3 regions of the Cupriavidus sp. CPT47-8839-RL05A genome follow, and region 1 is predicted to be linked to each of the others. Evidence: predicted binding sites of a transcription regulator. Region 1 holds the regulator's gene; each other region holds the start of a gene.
The links. The regulator LexA, encoded in region 1, represses DNA repair genes until DNA is damaged. The targets are predictions, from matches to a motif close to ACTGTATNNNNATACAGT.

Region 1 (6,182 bases):
TGACTGATGGATCGCAGTGGGCCGTAGAAACCGATGATCCAAGTCGCGCACGTGCAATCTATCCGTCTCGTTCATTTGGCAATGGACCGCGATGCCGCTCTAATGATCCATGGCGCAGGGGGGCGAGACGAGATTGATTTCAGTGACTGCGAGACTCCGTTTCCGCGGGCAGGTCTTGCCACTCAGCTCAGCGTCGGTGCAAGCGGTAGCCGGCCGGCAACGGCACGCCTCCCGCATGCGGCGTCGCCAAAGCACTTTCGCCTGCGAATCAGTCCGTCACGGCCATGGATGATCAAATCGGCCTTCTCCTGCCGAGCCATTGCTGTACCTGCATCAATGGCCGCCTCCCGGGAGGGGAAGAATTGACGGTCGGTGGACCCATCCTCAATTTCAACTATCCATTGAAGACCTTCGACTCGTACGACATGTATGTTTCTTCCTGGCATGACCATCTCCTGAAGTCGCTGGATCCAGTTTCTGCATGCCACTCGCCGTCCGGTATCAGGCGCCGTCTGACAAGAGGAGCCCGCACTGAGGTGGGCTTCGAGTCACGCCCTGAGATTGGCGCCAGGGGGCGCCGAGCGTGAAAGCGGTTGGCCGTCAGGCATCCTGAGTCCGGTCGGATGAACGAGCAAGCCTGATCGGCCGCGCCCAACTACATCTTTGGCATGCTGCATATAGTGCCGCTACCGGCAGCCAGCTTCCCGGGGGTGTAGTTGCCTGGCTGCGCTATTGCCGTTCAGCCGGCTCAGCCCGATAGGCCGACCAGTAGTAGTGGCTGTGTCGGTTGTGGCGGGCCAGCTTCTTCTCGATGAAAAGTCGCACGGTGCCGAGGTGCCCGGCCTCGACCAGGACCGCATGATGGCTTGGCCCGTCGTGCGTGGCGCGAGGCAACGTCTGCAGGCCAGCGGCAATGTAGTGCCCCTGAACTCGACTGAGAATGCCGTTTGCGCCGGGAGCCGGGAACGGCTCGGCGGTTGCGGTCGGAAGATGGCAGCCTGCCGCGCGTTTTTTGCTGTTGCCCATGCTCAGCTCCGACCGGGGACGATGCGCACGCCGTCCCGAGAAACCTCGATCTGAGGCTGGTGGCCGTAAGCCCGCAACAGCCGGACATTTTCCCGGGCGGAACTCGGAATGTCTTTCTTGCGCACCAGGGCGCTGCTGGTGATGCGGAAGGTGCCGCAGCTTGGGCAACGGTAGAGGTAGCCATGAGATGGGGCGCGAGTGCGCTCGGCGGCAGTGCCGCAGATGGGGCAGTTTGCAGGTTCGGGCGACATGGCGGGGCATATATGAGTACTGTATGGATATACAGTATAGCTACTCGTATGGTCGCTGCGAAAGCAGCCAGAGGTAATTTCTGTCGGGTGGGGTATGCGACACAAATTAGCCGTGTGCCCGTGGGAATACTCGATATATAATCCCCGACCTAGAGCCGTATGCGGGCTTCCAGTATTCCCACGAACTACCCGGAACCCCGCGTCGTTATTAGCTTGGTGGCTAAGATTGAGATTCCTGTTGTCGTGGGTTCGAGTCCCATCAGCCACCCCAAAGCATTTCCCAGAACGGCGCCTCGCGAGGGCGCCGTTCTGCATTTCCCGGGGGTGGTATGTCTGTTCGAGCGGCAGCGGTTGGCGTAGCGATGGCAGCCATGGTGGCAGGATGTGCCACCGGCACTTCTGAAAAGGACATTCGCGCGCGTGCGCCGATGCGCTTGTTCACGCCCGCCAAGATGGGTGAGGTTGCGAAATGCCTGCGCAACAATCTGGGCGATGACGCCGCGGTCGTCAACTATCCGGCGAAGAGCCAGACCGAGATCCGCATCGGCCAGACCACGTCTGGCGGTGAATACCAATACGCCTATCTGATTTCGCTGACGGCGAAGCAGGATGGTACGGCGCTGGAGCTGCGCAAGAGCGATACTTGGTTCCCGCAGCTGACGCCGACGGAGCTGGAAGCCGAAGCCAAGGCGTGTGCGCCGCGTAGCTGAGGGCGGCGCCCGCAGCTGCTCGGAGACAGTCGGCAGATTTCAGGCGGCCAGCTTTTCGGCGGTTTCGAGTTCAAGCATGCGGCAGATCGCCGCCATGCTGCCGACCATGGTGCGGCGCTGCGTACCCTGGTAGACGCGTACGCCCTTGCTCTGGCGGAACGGCACAGGCTTGACCGGGCGACGGGCGGCGACTTGGTGGATTTGCGGCATGGTGGCACCTCTTTTAGGCAAAGCGGGGTCAACACCCGGCAAGCCGGGCGGCGTCTGCAAAGCAATGGAAGCGGGTGGGCCCGCGCAGGCGGTTGGCCTGCGGTGCCCGGCTAGAAGCCGGAGGATCGGATCAGCCCGACGGCGATGCCTTCCAGCGAGAACTCCTCGCCAGGCTCCACGATGATGTTGGTGAAGTCCGGGTTTTCTGCGATCAGTTCGATATGGCCACCGCGACGCTGCAGGCGCTTGACGGTCACGTCATCACCCAGGCGCGCCACCACGATCTTGCCGTTGGCGGCTTCGCTGGCGCGGCGCACGGCCAGCAGGTCGCCGTCGAGGATGCCGGCATCGCGCATGCTCAGGCCGCGCACTCGCAGCAGGTAATCGGGGCGTTCGTCGAAGACCGAGGCGTCGACCTGGTACTGGCGGTCGATATGCTCGGCGGCGAGTATCGGGCTGCCGGCGGCAACGCGGCCCACCAGCGGCAGCGTCAGCTGCATCACGCCGGCCATCGGCAACGAAAACTGGTCGGGCATTTCCGAATCGCTGCGTGCCACCTTCAGGCGGATGCCGCGTGAAGCGCCCGGGGTCAGTTCGATCACGCCCTTGCGTGCCAGCGCCCTCAGGTGTTCTTCCGCGGCATTGGGCGAGGAGAAGCCAAACTCTGCGGCGATTTCGGCGCGCGTGGGCGGAAAGCCGGTGCGGCGGATCGTGTTGCGGATCAGATCGAAAATCTGCTGCTGCCGGGGTGTCAGGGTCGCCATGGGATCGCCGTTCCGTGCGGGGCCGCGGGGTTTCGGGTAAGAGGATCGGTCGATCCTTTATCCTGCATCCGTCTGGCCGGGCACTGTATGTTTAAACAGTATGCTGTGATTTTATACAGTATCGGCCTGAGCGCAAGCAGAATTTTTGGGGCGTGTCTCATGGACGGAATGCGGATCACCGGCGAGAGCCGCGGCGAGGCGGGGCGCGCCCGTTACAATCGGCATTCCTGCCTTTCCACTTTCTTTGCACGCTCCATGACCCAATTGCCTCGCATCGTCGTACTGGCCACCGGCGGCACCATTGCTGGCGCGGCCGGAAACTCTGCCAGCAGCGCACGCTACCAGGCGGCGACCGTGCCGGTGTCGTCGTTGCTGGCAGCGGTGCCCGCGCTGCAGTCGGCGGCTCGCATCGAGGCCGAGCAGGTGGCCCAGGTCGACAGCAAGGACATGACCTTCACGCTCTGGCAAACGCTGGCGGCGCGGGTTGAGCACTGGTCCGCGCAGCCCGACGTGGCTGGCATCGTGATCACCCACGGCACCGATACGCTGGAAGAAACTGCGATGGCGCTGCACCTGACGCAATCGTGTCCGGTGCCCGTGGTGATGACGGCGGCAATGCGGCCGTCGACGTCGCTGTCGGCCGATGGGCCGCTGAACCTGCTGGATGCGGTGCGCGTGGCCGCTCATCCCGATGCGCGCGGCAAGGGTGTACTGGTGGTGCTGAACCAGCAGATCCACGCTGCGCGGGATGTGGCCAAGGCCCACACGTCGGCGGTGGACGCCTTTGTTTCGGCCTGCGGGCCGCTGGGTTTCGTGCAGGACGACTACGTGCGCTTCGCCCGCGCGCCACGCGTGGCCTGGGTGATCGGGCCGATGCCGGCGGCGTGGCCGATGGTGGAGATCGTGGCGAGCTACGCGCAGCCGGGCAGGGTGGCAGTGGATGCGCTGGTCCGCGCGGGTGTTGCCGGGCTGGTGGTGGCTGCCGCCGGCAATGGCTCGGTGCATGAGGTGCTGGCCGAGGCGCTGGCCGATGCCGCTGCCGCGGGCGTGGCCGTGGTGCGCAGTTCCCGCACCGGGGCCGGCCATGTGGCGATTCCGCCCCAGCTCAGCCCGACGGATGGAGCTTTTGTTTCCGCAACGGACCTCAATCCCTATAAGACGCGCGTGCTGCTGGCCCTGGCGCTGGCAGCCGACTCAGGCCTGGCGCGGGATCCGGCAAGGCTGCAGGCCGTGTTTGCCAACGCCTGATTTGCCTGTGTAATCAGCGGCTTGCGCACTTGCCGCCATGCGGGCTATAATCTAAGGCTATTCAACCTTGCCACACCGGACTCGTGACGCCCGGGTGGCTAATCCAAAAGGAGCGTCAATGCGTCATTACGAAATCGTCTTCATCGTCCACCCGGACCAGAGCGAACAAGTGCCGGCCATGATCGAGCGCTACAAGCAGCTCGTGACCTCGCAGAACGGCAACGTTCACCGCGTGGAAGACTGGGGCCGTCGCCAGATGGCTTACATGATCCAGAAGCTGGCCAAGGCTCACTACGTTTGCCTGAACATCGAATGCGGCAAGGAAACGCTGGCTGAACTGGAACACGCGTTCAAGTTCAACGACGCCGTCCTGCGCCACCTGATCGTGCAGACCAAGAAGGCCGAGACTGCACCTTCGCCGATGATGAAGGAAGTGCAGCGCGAAGAAGCCCGCAAGGCCGCGCAAACGACCACCGAAGGCCAGGCCGCCTGAGTGCGGACTGCGGTGCGCGCCATGGCTGACAGCGTCGGCCACGGCAGCATGGATTGCAACCAGCAAGAGGTCCCGCGTTGAACCAGCTTCGGCTTGCCGCCACCCTGGCAGAACGCGATGCCCTGCGCTATACCCCGGCCGGGGTCCCCGTCGTGAACTGCATCCTGCAGTACAGCGGCGAGGCCGTCGAGGCGCAAACGCCGCGGCAGGTCGAGTTTGCAATCGCAGCGATGGGGGTCGGACAGGTTGGCCAGCGTCTGGAGCGGTTACCGCTCGGCACGCTGCTCGACTGCGAAGGATTCCTGGCCCGCAAGCACCGCAACAGCAAGGCTCTCGTCTTTCACATCACTGGATGTAAAGCATTCGAAAAGGATTGAATCATGGCATTCGTCAAACGTGACAACAAGAACAAGAAGCGCTTCCAGCAACAGAACCCGCTGTTCAAGCGCAAGCGCTTCTGCCGCTTCACCGTGGCTGGCGTGGAACAGATCGACTACAAGGATCTGGACACCCTGAAGGACTTCATCGGCGACAACGGCAAGATCACGCCGGCCCGCCTGACCGGTACCAAGGCTCACTATCAGCGTCAGCTGGATACGGCCATCAAGCGTGCGCGTTTCCTCGCGCTGATGCCGTACACCGACCTGCACAAGAACTGATCAGGCCCTAGGTCCGTTAAGGAGAGAATACGATGCAAATTATTCTGCTGGAAAAAGTCATCAACCTGGGCAACCTGGGTGACATCGTCAAGGTGAAGGACGGTTACGCCCGTAACTTCCTGATCCCGGGCAAGAAGGCCCGCCGTGCTACGCAAACCGCGATCGCCGAATTCGAAGTCAAGCGCGCCGAGCTGGAAAAGGCCGCTGCCGAGAAGCTGGCCGCCGCGCAAGCCGAAGGCGAGAAGCTGAACGGTCTGAGCGTCCAGATCAGCCAGAAGTCGGGTGTGGACGGCCGCCTGTTCGGTTCCGTGACCAACGCCGACATCGCTGAAGCCCTGGCTGGCCAAGGCTTCAAGCTGGAAAAGGCCCAGGTTCGCATGCCGAATGGTCCGCTGAAGATGGTGGGCGACCACCCGGTCAGCGTTGCGCTGCACACGGACGTCGTGGTTGACGTGACCGTGTCGGTCGTGGGTGAGAGCGTCTAAGGACGTGCCGCCTTGCCGGCGCGCTGCGCCGGCTGAAGCACCGCAAGCAAAAAAGGCAGGAGCCCCGGCTCCTGCCTTTTTTTGTTGCCCGCTTGTCTTTGCCTGCCCGGTCGCCAAATGTCCGGCGAAGTGCGTCCTCCCGCCGTTATAATCCCTCCCCATGAACGCGCCTGTCGCCGACCCCCAACTCGAGAACCTCAAGGTCCCGCCGCATTCCATCGAAGCCGAGCAATCGGTGCTGGGTGGCCTGCTGCTGGACAACGCCGCCTGGGACCGCATTGCGGACTTCATTTCCGAGGCGGATTTCTACCGTTTTGACCACCGGATGATCTTTCA
Region 2 (6,182 bases), on a different contig from region 1:
ACAGCAGGATCACGATCAGCGACAGGAACAGGCCCAGGGTGGCCGTGGTCTGGATCCACGAGGTATAGGCGCCGCGCTTGCCGTGCGGTGCGTGCTCGGCCACGTAGGTGGCGGCACCGCCGTACTCGCCGCCGAGCGCCAGGCCCTGCAGCATGCGCAGTGCGATCAGGATGATCGGCGCGGCCCAGCCGATGGTGGCGTAGCCCGGCAGCAGGCCGACGATGAAGGTCGACAGGCCCATGAGCAGGATCGTCACCAGGAAGGTGTACTTGCGCCCGATCATGTCGCCCAGGCGGCCGAACACCAGCGCGCCGAACGGCCGCACGATAAAGCCGGCGGCGAATGCGAGCAGCGCGAAGATGAAGGCCGAGGTGGGATCCAGTCCGGCGAAGAACTGCTTGGCAATGATCGCCGCCAGCGAGCCGTAGAGATAAAAGTCGTACCACTCGAACACCGTGCCCAGCGATGAGGCAAAGATCACCTTGCGCTCTTCGGCTGTCATCGGTGCGTTCTGCGCGCCCCCTCCGGGCACCGCAACGTTTTGCACGTTTGCCATATTGTCTCCTCCGTCTGGAATGGATCTCGGGTGGGCGTGGCGCGGGAAAGACCGCGCGGCTGGCCGCTATGCCTGAGTTGCAGAGGATTGTGGGTGGCGAAACTTACTGCGTTCTGACAGAACGGGGGACGGAATCGTCAAAGAATATCGGGGTATACGCTAGCCGTGGGCGGGAGTTCGGATGCTGCGCTGCGGGGCGCAATTCACTTGTGTGGCTGAATGGCGCGCTTTGCAGGGGTGCGGCTATGCAGCATCGGTGCCTGTTCCACGCGAGGCGCCCTGCGAAGGCGCAGGGGCGGGCGCGGCCAGGCTGTCGGCGTCGGCTTCGCCGTCGGCGCGGTTCATGCGCCAGGCGTAGAGCGCGGCCATCAGCACGTAGACCACCAGCGCGCCTTGCGCGCCGACCCAGAACGAGAACGGCCAGCCAAAGAAGTCGAAGCGCAGGTCGCGCGCAAACCATGCCACCACGAAGGTGACGGTGAACCAGATCGCGAGCAGGCCGCAGATCCAGCGCAGGTTGCGCCGCCAGGCCTGGTGCTGGCGGGCTTCGGCACTGTCGGGGGCGGGGCTGTCGTTCATGCGGGCGGGAGGTAGTCGGGCCGGCGCAGCGTCACGCGGAAATGCGCGCCGGCCAGCCGTGGCGATTGCTGGTAGACGTGGTCGGAGATCTGGACGTCGCCGCCGTGCTGCTGCACGATCTCGCGCACGATGGCCAGGCCCAGGCCGCTGCCTTCGGTATTGGTGCCGAGCACGCGGTAGAAGCGCTCCATCACGCGCTCGCGCTCGGCCGGCGCAATGCCCGGGCCGGTGTCTTCCACATCCAGGTAGGCGAACGGCTCGAAGGCATCGGCGCTGACGCGCACCGTGGCGTGCCCGCCGCGCGGCGTGTAGCGGATGGCGTTGTCGAGCAGGTTGTTCAGCATCTCGGTCAGCATCAGGCGGTTGCCCTGCACCATCACCGGATGTTCGTCCGCGTCCAGCCCCAGGTCGATGTCGCGCGCCCAGGCCTGCGGCAGCCAGTCCTTGACCACCTCGCGCGCGAGCGCCGCCAGGTCCAGCGCGGCCATGCCGCCGGTGCCCGCCAGGTTTTCCATGCGTGCCAGCGACAGCAGCTGCGTGACCAGGTGCGCGGTGCGCTCAGAGCTGCCGGCGATCTGCGCCAGCGAGCGCCGCAGCTCTTCCGGCGACTGCTCGCGCTGCGCCAGCTCGGCCTGCATGCGCAGGCCCGCCAGCGGTGTCTTCATCTGATGCGCGGCATCGGCGATAAAGCGCTTCTGGGTCTGCACCGACTGGTCCAGGCGCGCCAGCAGGTCGTTGAACGAACCCACCAGCGGCGTGATTTCCTGCGGCGCGGCGCGTTCGTCGATCGGGCTGGTATCGCCGGGGTTGCGCGCGCGGATGCGCTGCTGGATCGCGGTCAGCGGCGCCAGCCCGCGCGACAGCCCGAACCACACCAGCACCACCGCCAGCGGCAGGATCACGAACTGCGGCAGGATCACGCCCTTGATGATCTCGTTGGCCAGGCGCGCGCGCTTGTCCAGGGTCTCGGCCACCTGCACCAGCACCGGCTGGGTGCCGCTGACCTGCTTCAGGTCGATATAGGTGTAGGCCACGCGCACGTCGTTGCCGGCCACGCGGTCATCGCGCAGGGACACCAGCCCCGCATGGCCCTGGTCTTCCTCGGATGGCAGCGGCAGGTCGTGGTCGCCGGCGATGTATTCGCCGCGCTTGCCGACCACCTGGTAGTAGATGCTGTCGGTCTCGTCGGCGCGCAGGATCTCGCGCGCCGACAGCGGCAGTTGCAGCGTGATGCGCCCGTTGACCTCGCGCACCTGCTGCGACAGCACGATGGCGCTGGCTTCGAGGGCGCGGTCGAAGGGCCCGTTGGCGATCGACTTGGCCACCAGGTAAGTCACCGCGATGCTCATCGGCCAGAGCAGCAGCAGCGGCGCCAGCATCCAGTCGAGGATCTCGCCGAACAATGAGCGCGGCGACGGATGCGCGGTGCTTTCCTCCAGGTGCGGCAGCGCGTCGGCCAGGTCCTGGTCGGCGGCGTCCGGGCCCGGGGTGGCGGAAGGAGAGGGTGGCGCGGCGCGGGGCGCGCGCCGCCAGGGTAGTCGCAGCAGGCTCATCTCGGCGGTTTGCGCTCAGGTCGGTCGCTTGGCCTGCGGTGGCGTTGGACGGAGGTCAGTCGTGCGCGGCCACCGCCGGCTGGAATTTCTCCAGGCAGTAGCCAAGCCCGCGCACGGTGGCGATGCGGATGCCGCCGACTTCGATCTTCTTGCGCAGCCGGTGCACGTAGACCTCGATGGCGTTGTTGCTGACTTCCTCGCCCCACTCGCACAGGTGGTCCACCAGTTGCTCTTTCGATACCAGGCGGCCGCTGCGTGTGAGCAGGATCTCCAGCAACCCGATCTCGCGCGCGGACAGGTCCAGCATCTGGTCGTTGAGATAGGCGATGCGCCCGACCTGGTCGTAGGCCAGCGGCCCGTGCCGCATCAGCGTGGCGCCGCCGCCGGCGCCGCGCCGCACCAGCGCGCGCACGCGCGCTTCAAGCTCGGACAGGGCAAAGGGCTTGGCCATATAGTCGTCGGCGCCCAGGTCCAGGCCCTTGACGCGCTCGTCGACGCTGTCGGCGGCGGTCAGGATCAGCACCGGCAGCATGGCGCCGCGCGCGCGCAGGCGCTTGAGCACTTCCAGCCCGGACATGCGCGGCAGGCCCAGGTCCAGGATCAGCAGGTCGAAGGTCTGGGTCGACAGCGCGGAATCGGCTTCCAGGCCGTTGGTGACGTGGTCGACGGCATAACCCGAGTGGCGTAGCGAGCGCGTCAGGCCGTCGGCCAGCACGTCGTCATCTTCGGCGATCAGAATGCGCATGGTTGTCTCCACCCTGGCCGGCATAGCCGGCGCCGGCGGAATGGGGCGCGATGGGGCTTGCCAAGCATACTGTTTTTTTATACAGTACCCGCACGTTCCGCTGGGGCTGCCCGGGGAGACCCCCTGGAGAGCGGCCGCGCAGACAGCCGGGCCGGCGCTGGAGCCGGAAAATGCCGGTGCCGCGCCACATGCGGCCTATTTATACACCATTGATTCAAGGACGACCATGGACGACAAGAAGGCAGGTGCCGGCGTGAGCGCCGAGAAGCAGAAGGCGCTTGCCGCCGCGCTCTCCCAGATCGAGAAGCAGTTCGGCAAGGGCTCGATTATGCGCCTGGGCGACGGTGAGGTCGAGAAGGACATTCAGGTGGTATCCACCGGTTCGCTCGGCCTGGACATCGCGCTTGGCGTCGGCGGCCTGCCGCGCGGCCGCGTGGTCGAGATCTATGGTCCGGAATCGTCGGGCAAGACCACGCTGACGCTGCAGGTCGTGGCCGAGATGCAGAAGCTGGGCGGCACCTGCGCCTTTATCGACGCCGAGCACGCGCTGGACGTCAGCTACGCCAACAAGCTGGGCGTCAACGTCGGCGACCTGCTGATCTCGCAGCCGGACACCGGCGAACAGGCGCTGGAAATCACCGACGCGCTGGTGCGCTCGGGCTCGATCGACCTGATCGTGATCGACTCGGTGGCGGCGCTGGTGCCCAAGGCCGAAATCGAAGGCGAAATGGGCGATTCGCTGCCGGGCCTGCAGGCCCGCCTGATGAGCCAGGCGCTGCGCAAGCTGACCGGCACCATCAAGCGCACCAACTGCCTGGTGATCTTCATCAACCAGATCCGCATGAAGATCGGGGTGATGTTCGGCTCGCCGGAAACCACCACCGGCGGCAACGCGCTCAAGTTCTACGCCTCGGTGCGCCTGGATATCCGCCGCATCGGCTCGATCAAGAAGGGCGACGACGTGATCGGCAACGAGACCAAGGTCAAGGTGGTCAAGAACAAGGTCTCGCCGCCGTTCCGCGAAGCCTTCTTCGACATCCTGTACGGCCAGGGCATCTCGCGCCAGGGCGAGATCATCGACTTGGGCGTGGACGCCAAGATCGTCGAGAAGTCCGGCGCCTGGTACAGCTACAACGGCGACAAGATCGGCCAGGGCAAGGACAACGCGCGCGAATACCTGCGCGAGAACCCTGACATCGCCGACGAGATTGAAAACAAGGTGCGCGCGGCGCTGGGCGTGGTGGCCATGAACCCCACGTCGGCTGCCACGCCGGTAGCGGTCGAAGACTGACCGCGCCAGCGGCCATTGCGCCATCAGGAAGGCCGGGGCATCGCCGATGCCCCGGCCTTTTTGCTTGGCGCGGACCCCTCCATCCACAGATTCCGGCAACCATGGCAACCCGTCCCCCGCTTTCGCTGAAGGCCCGCGCCGTCGGCTACCTGTCGCGCCGCGAGCACAGCCGCGCCGAACTGGCGCGCAAGCTGGCGCCGCATGCCGAGTCGGCCGAGCAGCTGGAGCAGTTGCTGGACGCGCTGGAGCGCGAGAACTGGCTGTCGAACCAGCGCTTTGCCGACAGCCTGGTGCACCGCCGCGGCGCCCGCTACGGCACCGCGCGCGTGATGCAGGAAGCCAAGACCCACAAGCTCGGCAGCGAGCAGCTGGGCGATCTGCAGGAGCGGCTGCGCGCCACGGAAGTGGCGCGCGCCCGTGAGGTCTGGCGCAAGCGCTTCGGCACCCCGCCGGACACGCCCGAGGCGCGGGCCAAGCAGATCCGCTTCATGGTGGCGCGCGGGTTTTCGCGTTCGGTCGTCAGCAAGATCATCCAGGGTGCGGACGAAGACTACGGCGACGACGGTGGCGAGGCCTGATGCGCCATGGTCGGCCGACAATCCCGCTGCGACAGTTGCTGCACAAGGATGTTCCCGGCCAAAGCGGCGCGGCATGTTAAACTCCCCCGGTTTTCGGTGCTCCGGCACCGCCGTTCCCCAGCCCCCCGTATTTCCAGCCTGGCCATGCCTCTGTCCCAGCCCGTCAACCGCTCCCAGCGTCACCGTCGCGCCATTACGGCCGAGGCGTACCAGAGAGAGGACGGCTTGTGGGACATCGAGGTGCGCCTGACCGACACCAAGCCTCGCGACATCGAACTGGCCGGCGACCGCGTCCGCCCGGTAGGCCAGCCCCTGCACGACCTGTGGCTGCGCGTCACCATCAATGAGGAAATGACGGTGCTGGATGCCGAGGCCTGCTCGGACTGGGTGCCGTATCCGTCCCATTGCGACACGATCGGCCCGGCTTACCGCAAGCTGATCGGCCTGAACCTGCGCAAGGGCTTTCGCAAGGCTGTGCGCGAGCGCCTCGGCGGCATGCATGGTTGCTCGCACCTGACCGAGGCCGCTGGCGTGCTGCCCAGCACGGCGATCCAGGCCTTTGCCGGTGAAGTCATCAATATCCGCGACAACGGCGAGGACGACCCGAATCCGGAGCCGCCCTATCAGTTGAACGGCTGCCACGCCCTGCGTTTCGATGGCGAGGTGGTTCGTCAGTTTTACCCGCGCTGGTATGGTCACCAGCCGACGCCCAAGGTACGGGCCGAGGCAGCACCTGCCGTCGCAACTGCGCCTCAGGCGCCGCCCGCGGCCAATGGCGACCGCGGCAATGATGGCAACGACGCTGTCCCGGCCGAGCGGCCGACCGGCACCTCCGGCTGATTCTCAGGATTGGCCAGCCAGACGAGAGAGTTCGTCTTCT
Region 3 (6,182 bases), on a different contig from region 1:
AAGGCCTGCTCCGAGGCCAGCAGCAGCGCGCCCAGGCCGCCGCCCGCCACCAGCAGCACGATCACCAGCCCGGCCTGCAGGCCGAAGATGGTGGTAGTGGTCCTGCGCAGCCCGTACGAGAGCCCATGGCTCATCGACAGCACCGCGCCCGACCCTGGCGACACGGCGATCACCCAGCACGCGGCGAAATAAGCCAACCAGACTTCCCAACGCATTCCAACTCTCCTTTGACGACTACCATGCCGGGGCCACGATCCCGCAGCCACGGCACAAACAATGTTTCCTGCGGCGCGGCGCGTCAGAACGGGTGGAAGCCGCCCAGGAACTGCTCCACCTGCTCGGCCTGGCGCGCGTCGCGCGCGGCATCGCCCGATTCCAGCACCACCGCCTGGTACGCGCGCGTACCCACGGCCACCAGGCGCGCCGTCAGCCGGCGCGGCGACTGGTCCTGCGGCGACACCCCGCTCGCCTGCACTTCCACGCCGGCAAGCGGGCGGCCCGGACGGTCTGCACTCATCACGGTGACGGGCCGCGCGCGCGGCTCGCCCGAGGGCGTGCCAAGGTTGGCCAGCAGGCCGGCCTGCATCGCCGCGAGCGCCTCGCGCCGCAGCGCTTCGTCATCGGCGGGCAGCGTCACCACGCCCACGGCGAACAGCGTGTCGTCGACGCGCGCGGCTTCCATCGTCATCGGCAGCTTGCGCCCGGCAATGGTCACATCGCGCGCGGCGCTGGTGGGCTTGCCCGGATAGAGCGCGGCATAGGCGCCCTCGCCGGACTGGATGGTGCGCCAGTCATAGCGCGGCGAACAGGCGCACAGGGCAAATGCCAGCACAGCGGCACAGCACAGCAGCGGCCGGCGGACAGCGGCAGGAAAGCTCGGCGGGGGCGGCACAAGACGCATCGGGAATCCATGGGGGGACGGCGCGGACAGGCTGCGGGCGGCGCTGGCGGGCGCCATCGCCTGCGGGCGGAAACCGGTATTATCCCGAAAGCGGCGCGCCAGTGCTTGCCGCGCCGCTCCCGCTGCCCCACTGCCCCGGTTTCCACCATGCCTGCCGCCCGCATCGCCCGCCACGCCTTTGCCATCACCAGCTTGCGCTGGGTGGCCGCGAGCGCGTTGCTGGCAGCCGCGACCGGCATGCCCGCCGCCGCCAGCCCCGCCCACCTGCCGCCGGCCACCGACCTGGGCGCCCACGGCACCGAGGCCGCGCGCCGCGGCGAGCCGCTGGTGGTGCTGGTGTCGATGCCGGGCTGCAGCTATTGCGATGCGGTGCGCCGCAACTACCTGGGCCCGCAGGCCGCCGCCGGCGAAATTGCCGTGCGCGAGCTCGACATGACCGCCGACACCCCGCTGCGCGATGCCGACGGCAGCCTGACCACCGCGCGCGCGTGGGCCCGCGCGCACCAGGTGCGGGTGGCGCCCACGGTGCTGTTCCTGGACCGCCAGGGCCGCGCCGCCGCCGGCCCGCTGCGCGGCATGCAGCCGGATTTCTACGGCGCCTACCTGGAACAGGCGCTGGACCAGGCACGCGCCGCCATCGCCACCCGGCGCTGAACCGGTTGGGGCGCTTGCGGCAGATTGCCGCAGCCCGGCCCCGCGCAGCGCGCGAACGCCCGCGGCATTAGAATGTCCCATTGCTGACCGAACCTGCCTGACCCGGATTCCATGACCACTGCTGCCCCTGCCACCAAAACCTCCCGCAAGCCCTGGCCCATCGCCGTGGCCGTGGTCGTGCTCGCGCTGCTGGGCTGGTTCGGCTACCGCGCGCTGTCGCCGGCCAATACGGCCCCGGCGGCCACCTTCACGCTGCTGTCGGGCGAGAAGGTCAGCACCGCCGACCTCAAGGGCAAGGTCTACATGATCAATTTCTGGGCCACCAGCTGCGCCACCTGCGTCAAGGAAATGCCGGACATGGTCCGCACCTATGAGCAGTTCAAGGGCAAGGGGCTGGAATTCGTCGCCGTGGCGATGAACTACGACCCGCCCATGTATGTGATGAACTACGCCAAGACGCGCGGCCTGCCGTTCAAGGTGGCGATGGATTCCGACGGCAGCGCGGCCAAGGCCTTCGGCAATGTGCAGCTGACGCCGACCACCTTCGTGGTCGACAAGGACGGCCGCATCCTGAAGCGCTATGTGGGCGAGCCCGAGTGGGATGCGCTGCACAAGCTGCTGGATGGCGCGCTGGCAAAGTCCGCGTAACGTTCCCGGCGGCAACCGCAGCAAAAAGGTGCTCATCGAGCACCTTTTTTTGTTTTTACGCATGATCGCCAGGGCAGCAGGTTGCGCGACATCCCTGTATGGATATACAGTTGGCGCCAGCCTTTTCTGAGCCATCCCCGAGCCCCGCCTGTGACTTTGGACCTAGCCCCCGCCGCCGCACTCGCGGCCCCTGAAGCCGATGACGTCCCCGCCTACCTGTCCCGGCTCAACCCGGAGCAGCGCGCCGCGGTGGAACACGGCAGCGACGCGCCGCTGCTGATCATCGCCGGCGCCGGCTCGGGCAAGACCAATACGCTGGCGCACCGGGTCGCGCACCTGGTGCTGGCCGGCGCCGATCCGCGCCGCATCCTGCTGCTGACCTTCTCGCGCCGCGCCGCGGCCGAGATGGGACGGCGCGTCGAGCGCATCGTCGACCAGGCACTCGGCACCCAGACCGGCGCGGGGCGCGCGGCGCTGCAGTGGTCCGGCACCTTCCACGCCATCGGCGCGCGCCTGCTGCGCGAATACGCCGAGACCCTGGGCCTGTCGCCCGCCTTCACCATCAGCGACCGCGGCGATGCCGCCGACCTGATGCACGTGGTGCGCCACGACCTGGGCCTGTCCGAGACCGCCAGCCGCTTCCCGAAGAAGGAAACCTGCCTGGCGATCTACTCGCGCGTGGTCAATACCCAGGCGCCGCTGGAAGACGTGCTCAAGCAGCAGTTCCCGCGCTACGCGATGTGGGCCGATGCGCTGCGCACCCTGTTCGCCGGCTATGTCGAGGCCAAGCAGAAGCAGCATGTGCTGGACTATGACGACCTGCTGCTGTACTGGGCGCAGGCCATGGCCGAGCCCACCATCGCGCAGGACATGGGCGCGCGCTTCGACCACGTGCTGGTCGACGAATACCAGGACACCAATGCGCTGCAGGCGTCGATCCTGCTGGCCATGCGGCCGGACGGCCGCGGCCTGACCGTGGTGGGCGACGACGCGCAGTCGATCTACGCTTTCCGCGGCGCCACCGTGCGCAATATCCTGGACTTCCCGGCTCGGTTCACGCCGGCCGCGCAGCAGGTCACGCTGTCGCAGAACTACCGCTCGACGCAGCCGATCCTGCAGGCCGCCAACGCCGTGATCGGGCTGGCGGCCGAGCGCTATACCAAGGACCTGTGGTCCGAGCGCGCCTCGGCCGAAAAGCCCGGCGTGATCGTGGTCAACGATGAGGCCGACCAGGCCCGCTACGTGGTCGAGCAGGTGCTGGCACGGCGCGAGGCGGGCCTGACGCTGATGGCACAGGCGGTGCTGTTCCGCGCCGCCGACCACAGCGCGCAGGTAGAGATCGAGCTGGCCCGGCGCAATATCCCGTTCGTGAAGTTCGGCGGGCTGAAATTCCTGGAATCGACCCACGTCAAGGACGTGCTGGCGGTGGTGCGCTGGCTGGAAAACCCGCGCGACCGCATGGCGGGCTTCCGCACGCTGCAGCTGCTGCCCGGCATCGGCCCCAAGACCGCGGCGCGCGTGCTCGATGCGATGGCGCTGGCCACCGAGCCCTTGTTCTCGCTGGAGGAATTCGAGCCGCCGCCGGCCGCCGCACCCGCCTGGGCCGACCTGCTGGCACTGGCGCGCGCGCTGATGGCGCCCACCTCGCCGTGGCCGTCGGAATTCGAGCAGGTGCTGGCCTGGTACGCGCCGCACCTGGAGCGCCTGCACGACGACGCCGCCGCGCGCCAGGCCGACCTGCAGCAGCTGGAGCGCATCGCCGCCACCTATGGGGCGCGCGAGCGCTTCCTGACCGAGCTGACACTGGACCCGCCCAGCGCCTCCAGCGATGAATCCGGCGTGCCCTCGCGCGACGAGGACTACCTGATCCTGTCGACCATCCATTCGGCCAAGGGGCAGGAGTGGAAGGCAGTGTATGTGTTGAACGCCGTGGACGGGTGCATGCCGAGCGATCTGGCGACGGGCACGACCGAGGAGATCGAGGAAGAGCGGCGCCTGCTGTATGTGGCGATGACGCGGGCCAAGGACCATCTGGACGTCATCGTGCCGCAGCGGTTCTACGTGCACCAGCAGGTGGGATTTGGCGACCGGCATGTGTATGCGTCGCGTACGCGATTCATCCCGAATCGCGTGATGCCGAATTTCCACAGCCGGTCATGGCCGCCGCCGCCGATGCCTGGCGAAGGGTCAGTGAAACCGGCGTTGGCGCCGGTGGACCTGGCCAGCCGGATGCGGAATATGTGGCGGTGAGGGTCAGATTTCTCTCGCCGTGCTCCCCTCTCCCGCGCGCGGGAGAGGGGAGAAAACAAGCGGCCGGCCAACGCCACAGCCGCTCGTTGATCCGGCCTTACCCCACCCGCTCCAACAACAACCCCTTCAGATACTCCCCTTCCGGGAAGGCTGCCAGCATCGGGTGATCGGTGCCAGCCGACAGCCTGCGCAGGATGCGCGCATCCGCCCGCGCATCGGTCACCGCGCCTGCCACGATCTTCTGGAAGAGTTCCATGCTGATCGCGCCCGAGCACGAATACGTGAACAGCAGACCGCCCGGCCGCAGCAGCTGCGTGCCGACCAGGTTGATCTCCTTGTACGCACGCGCGGCACGGTCGATATGCTGCGCCGACGGCGCGAACTTGGGCGGGTCCAGCACGATCAGGTCGAACTGACGCCCTTCGGCGCGGAATTCGCGCAGCGTCTTGAACACGTCGGCGTCTAGCCACGCCGCGCGCTCCGGGTCGAAGCCGTTCAGCGTCACGTTGCCCGCCGCGATCTTTAGCGCCTCGCCCGACGAATCGATCGACGTCACCGCTTTCGCGCCGCCGCGCAGCGCGGCCAGCGAGAAGCCGCCGGTATAGCAGAAGCAGTTCAGCACCTCGCGCCCGGCGGCCAGGTCGCCCACCAGCTTGCGGTTGTCGCGCTGGTCGACATAGAAGCCGGTCTTGTGGCCATTGCGCACGTCGACGTAGTAGCGCACGCCGTGTTCTGTGACCGACAGCGCCGGATCCGGCTCGGCGCCGGCCAGCACGCCCGTCACCAGCTCCAGGCCTTCGCGCTGGCGCACGGCGGCGTCGGAACGCTCATAGACGTTGGGGCAGCCGGTTTCCTTGACCAGTGCCTGCACGATCGCGGTCTTCCAGTGTTCCACGCCGGCCGAATTGAACTGGCACACCAGCTGGCCCTTATCACCGTTGCCGTAGTAATCGACGATCAGGCCGGGCAGCCGGTCGGATTCGCCGAAGATCAGCCGCACTGCGTCGCTGTCCTTCACCCATTGGCGCCGGTAGGCAATGGCCGCGGCCACGCGGCGCTTGAACAGGGCGTGGTCGACCGGCTCGTTTTCATCGAAGGTCCACGCGCGCGCGCGGATCTGCGACTCGGGGCTGTAGGCGGCCTTGGCCAGGAAGCGGCCGTCGGCGGCGCGCACGATCACGGTCGCGCCCGGCTCGCAGCGCCCTTCGGTCGTGGCAATGCCGGTGGCGTAGATCCACGGGTGGCGGCGCAGCAGGGATTTTTCCTTGCCGGGTTTCAGGGTGATGGTGTTCATGTCGATCAGGGAGAATGCATGCCGCTGCGGAAACACTTCCCACGCAGCGGTCGGGCTCCCCTCTCCCGCACGGCGGGAGAGGGGTTGGGGGAGAGGGCGGGAGCGTCAACGTAGTGGCGCGTGTCGGTATGCCAGCGCCTGCCCTCACCCCCGGCCCCTCTCCCGCGCGCGGGAGAGGGGAGAAAACAATGCGGGAAAGCCGCCTTAGAGGACGACCTTCACCATCGGATGCGAAGTCAACGCCCGATACAAATCATCGAGCTGCTCGCGGCTGGTGACCCACACCGTCACGGTCAGGCCCAGGTAGTTGCCGCCGCTGGAGGGACGCATTTCCATCTTGCCGGCGTGGAAGTCGGGATCGAACTCCTGCACCAGCGTGACGATGGCCTCGGCAAAGCCGTCCTGCATCGCACCCATCACCTTGATGGGAAAGTG

Region 2: a site for LexA is predicted at 3,502-3,519, ahead of recA (recombinase RecA). Genes of this name have one in related genera too.
Region 3: a site for LexA is predicted at 2,297-2,314, ahead of AC3WVS_RS12670 (ATP-dependent helicase). Genes of this name have one in related genera too.

Annotation. Positions count from the first base shown of each region.
Region 1 covers NZ_JBYTEG010000015.1:109,490-115,671, forward strand. Annotated here, with positions in the region: gene AC3WVS_RS19345 (DUF2188 domain-containing protein) at 183-452, opposite strand; gene AC3WVS_RS19350 (hypothetical protein) at 730-1,026, opposite strand; gene AC3WVS_RS19355 (hypothetical protein) at 1,640-1,987, shown strand; gene AC3WVS_RS19360 (hypothetical protein) at 2,027-2,197, opposite strand; gene lexA (transcriptional repressor LexA) at 2,308-2,961, opposite strand; gene AC3WVS_RS19370 (asparaginase) at 3,217-4,209, shown strand; gene rpsF (30S ribosomal protein S6) at 4,328-4,702, shown strand; gene priB (primosomal replication protein N) at 4,780-5,079, shown strand; gene rpsR (30S ribosomal protein S18) at 5,083-5,361, shown strand; gene rplI (50S ribosomal protein L9) at 5,394-5,846, shown strand; gene AC3WVS_RS19395 (replicative DNA helicase) at 6,007-6,182, shown strand, end outside.
Region 2 covers NZ_JBYTEG010000003.1:286,676-292,857, reverse strand. Annotated here, with positions in the region: gene AC3WVS_RS05020 (MFS transporter) at 1-556, opposite strand, end outside; gene AC3WVS_RS05015 (DUF4212 domain-containing protein) at 800-1,135, opposite strand; gene AC3WVS_RS05010 (sensor histidine kinase) at 1,132-2,688, opposite strand; gene AC3WVS_RS05005 (response regulator) at 2,744-3,433, opposite strand; gene recA (recombinase RecA) at 3,660-4,724, shown strand; gene recX (recombination regulator RecX) at 4,826-5,302, shown strand; gene AC3WVS_RS04990 (DUF2889 domain-containing protein) at 5,447-6,142, shown strand.
Region 3 covers NZ_JBYTEG010000009.1:32,507-38,688, reverse strand. Annotated here, with positions in the region: gene AC3WVS_RS12690 (LysE family transporter) at 1-215, opposite strand, end outside; gene AC3WVS_RS12685 (hypothetical protein) at 299-901, opposite strand; gene AC3WVS_RS12680 (SoxW family protein) at 1,049-1,555, shown strand; gene AC3WVS_RS12675 (TlpA disulfide reductase family protein) at 1,667-2,203, shown strand; gene AC3WVS_RS12670 (ATP-dependent helicase) at 2,354-4,453, shown strand; gene AC3WVS_RS12665 (class I SAM-dependent rRNA methyltransferase) at 4,551-5,747, opposite strand; gene AC3WVS_RS12660 (YbeD family protein) at 5,952-6,182, opposite strand, start outside.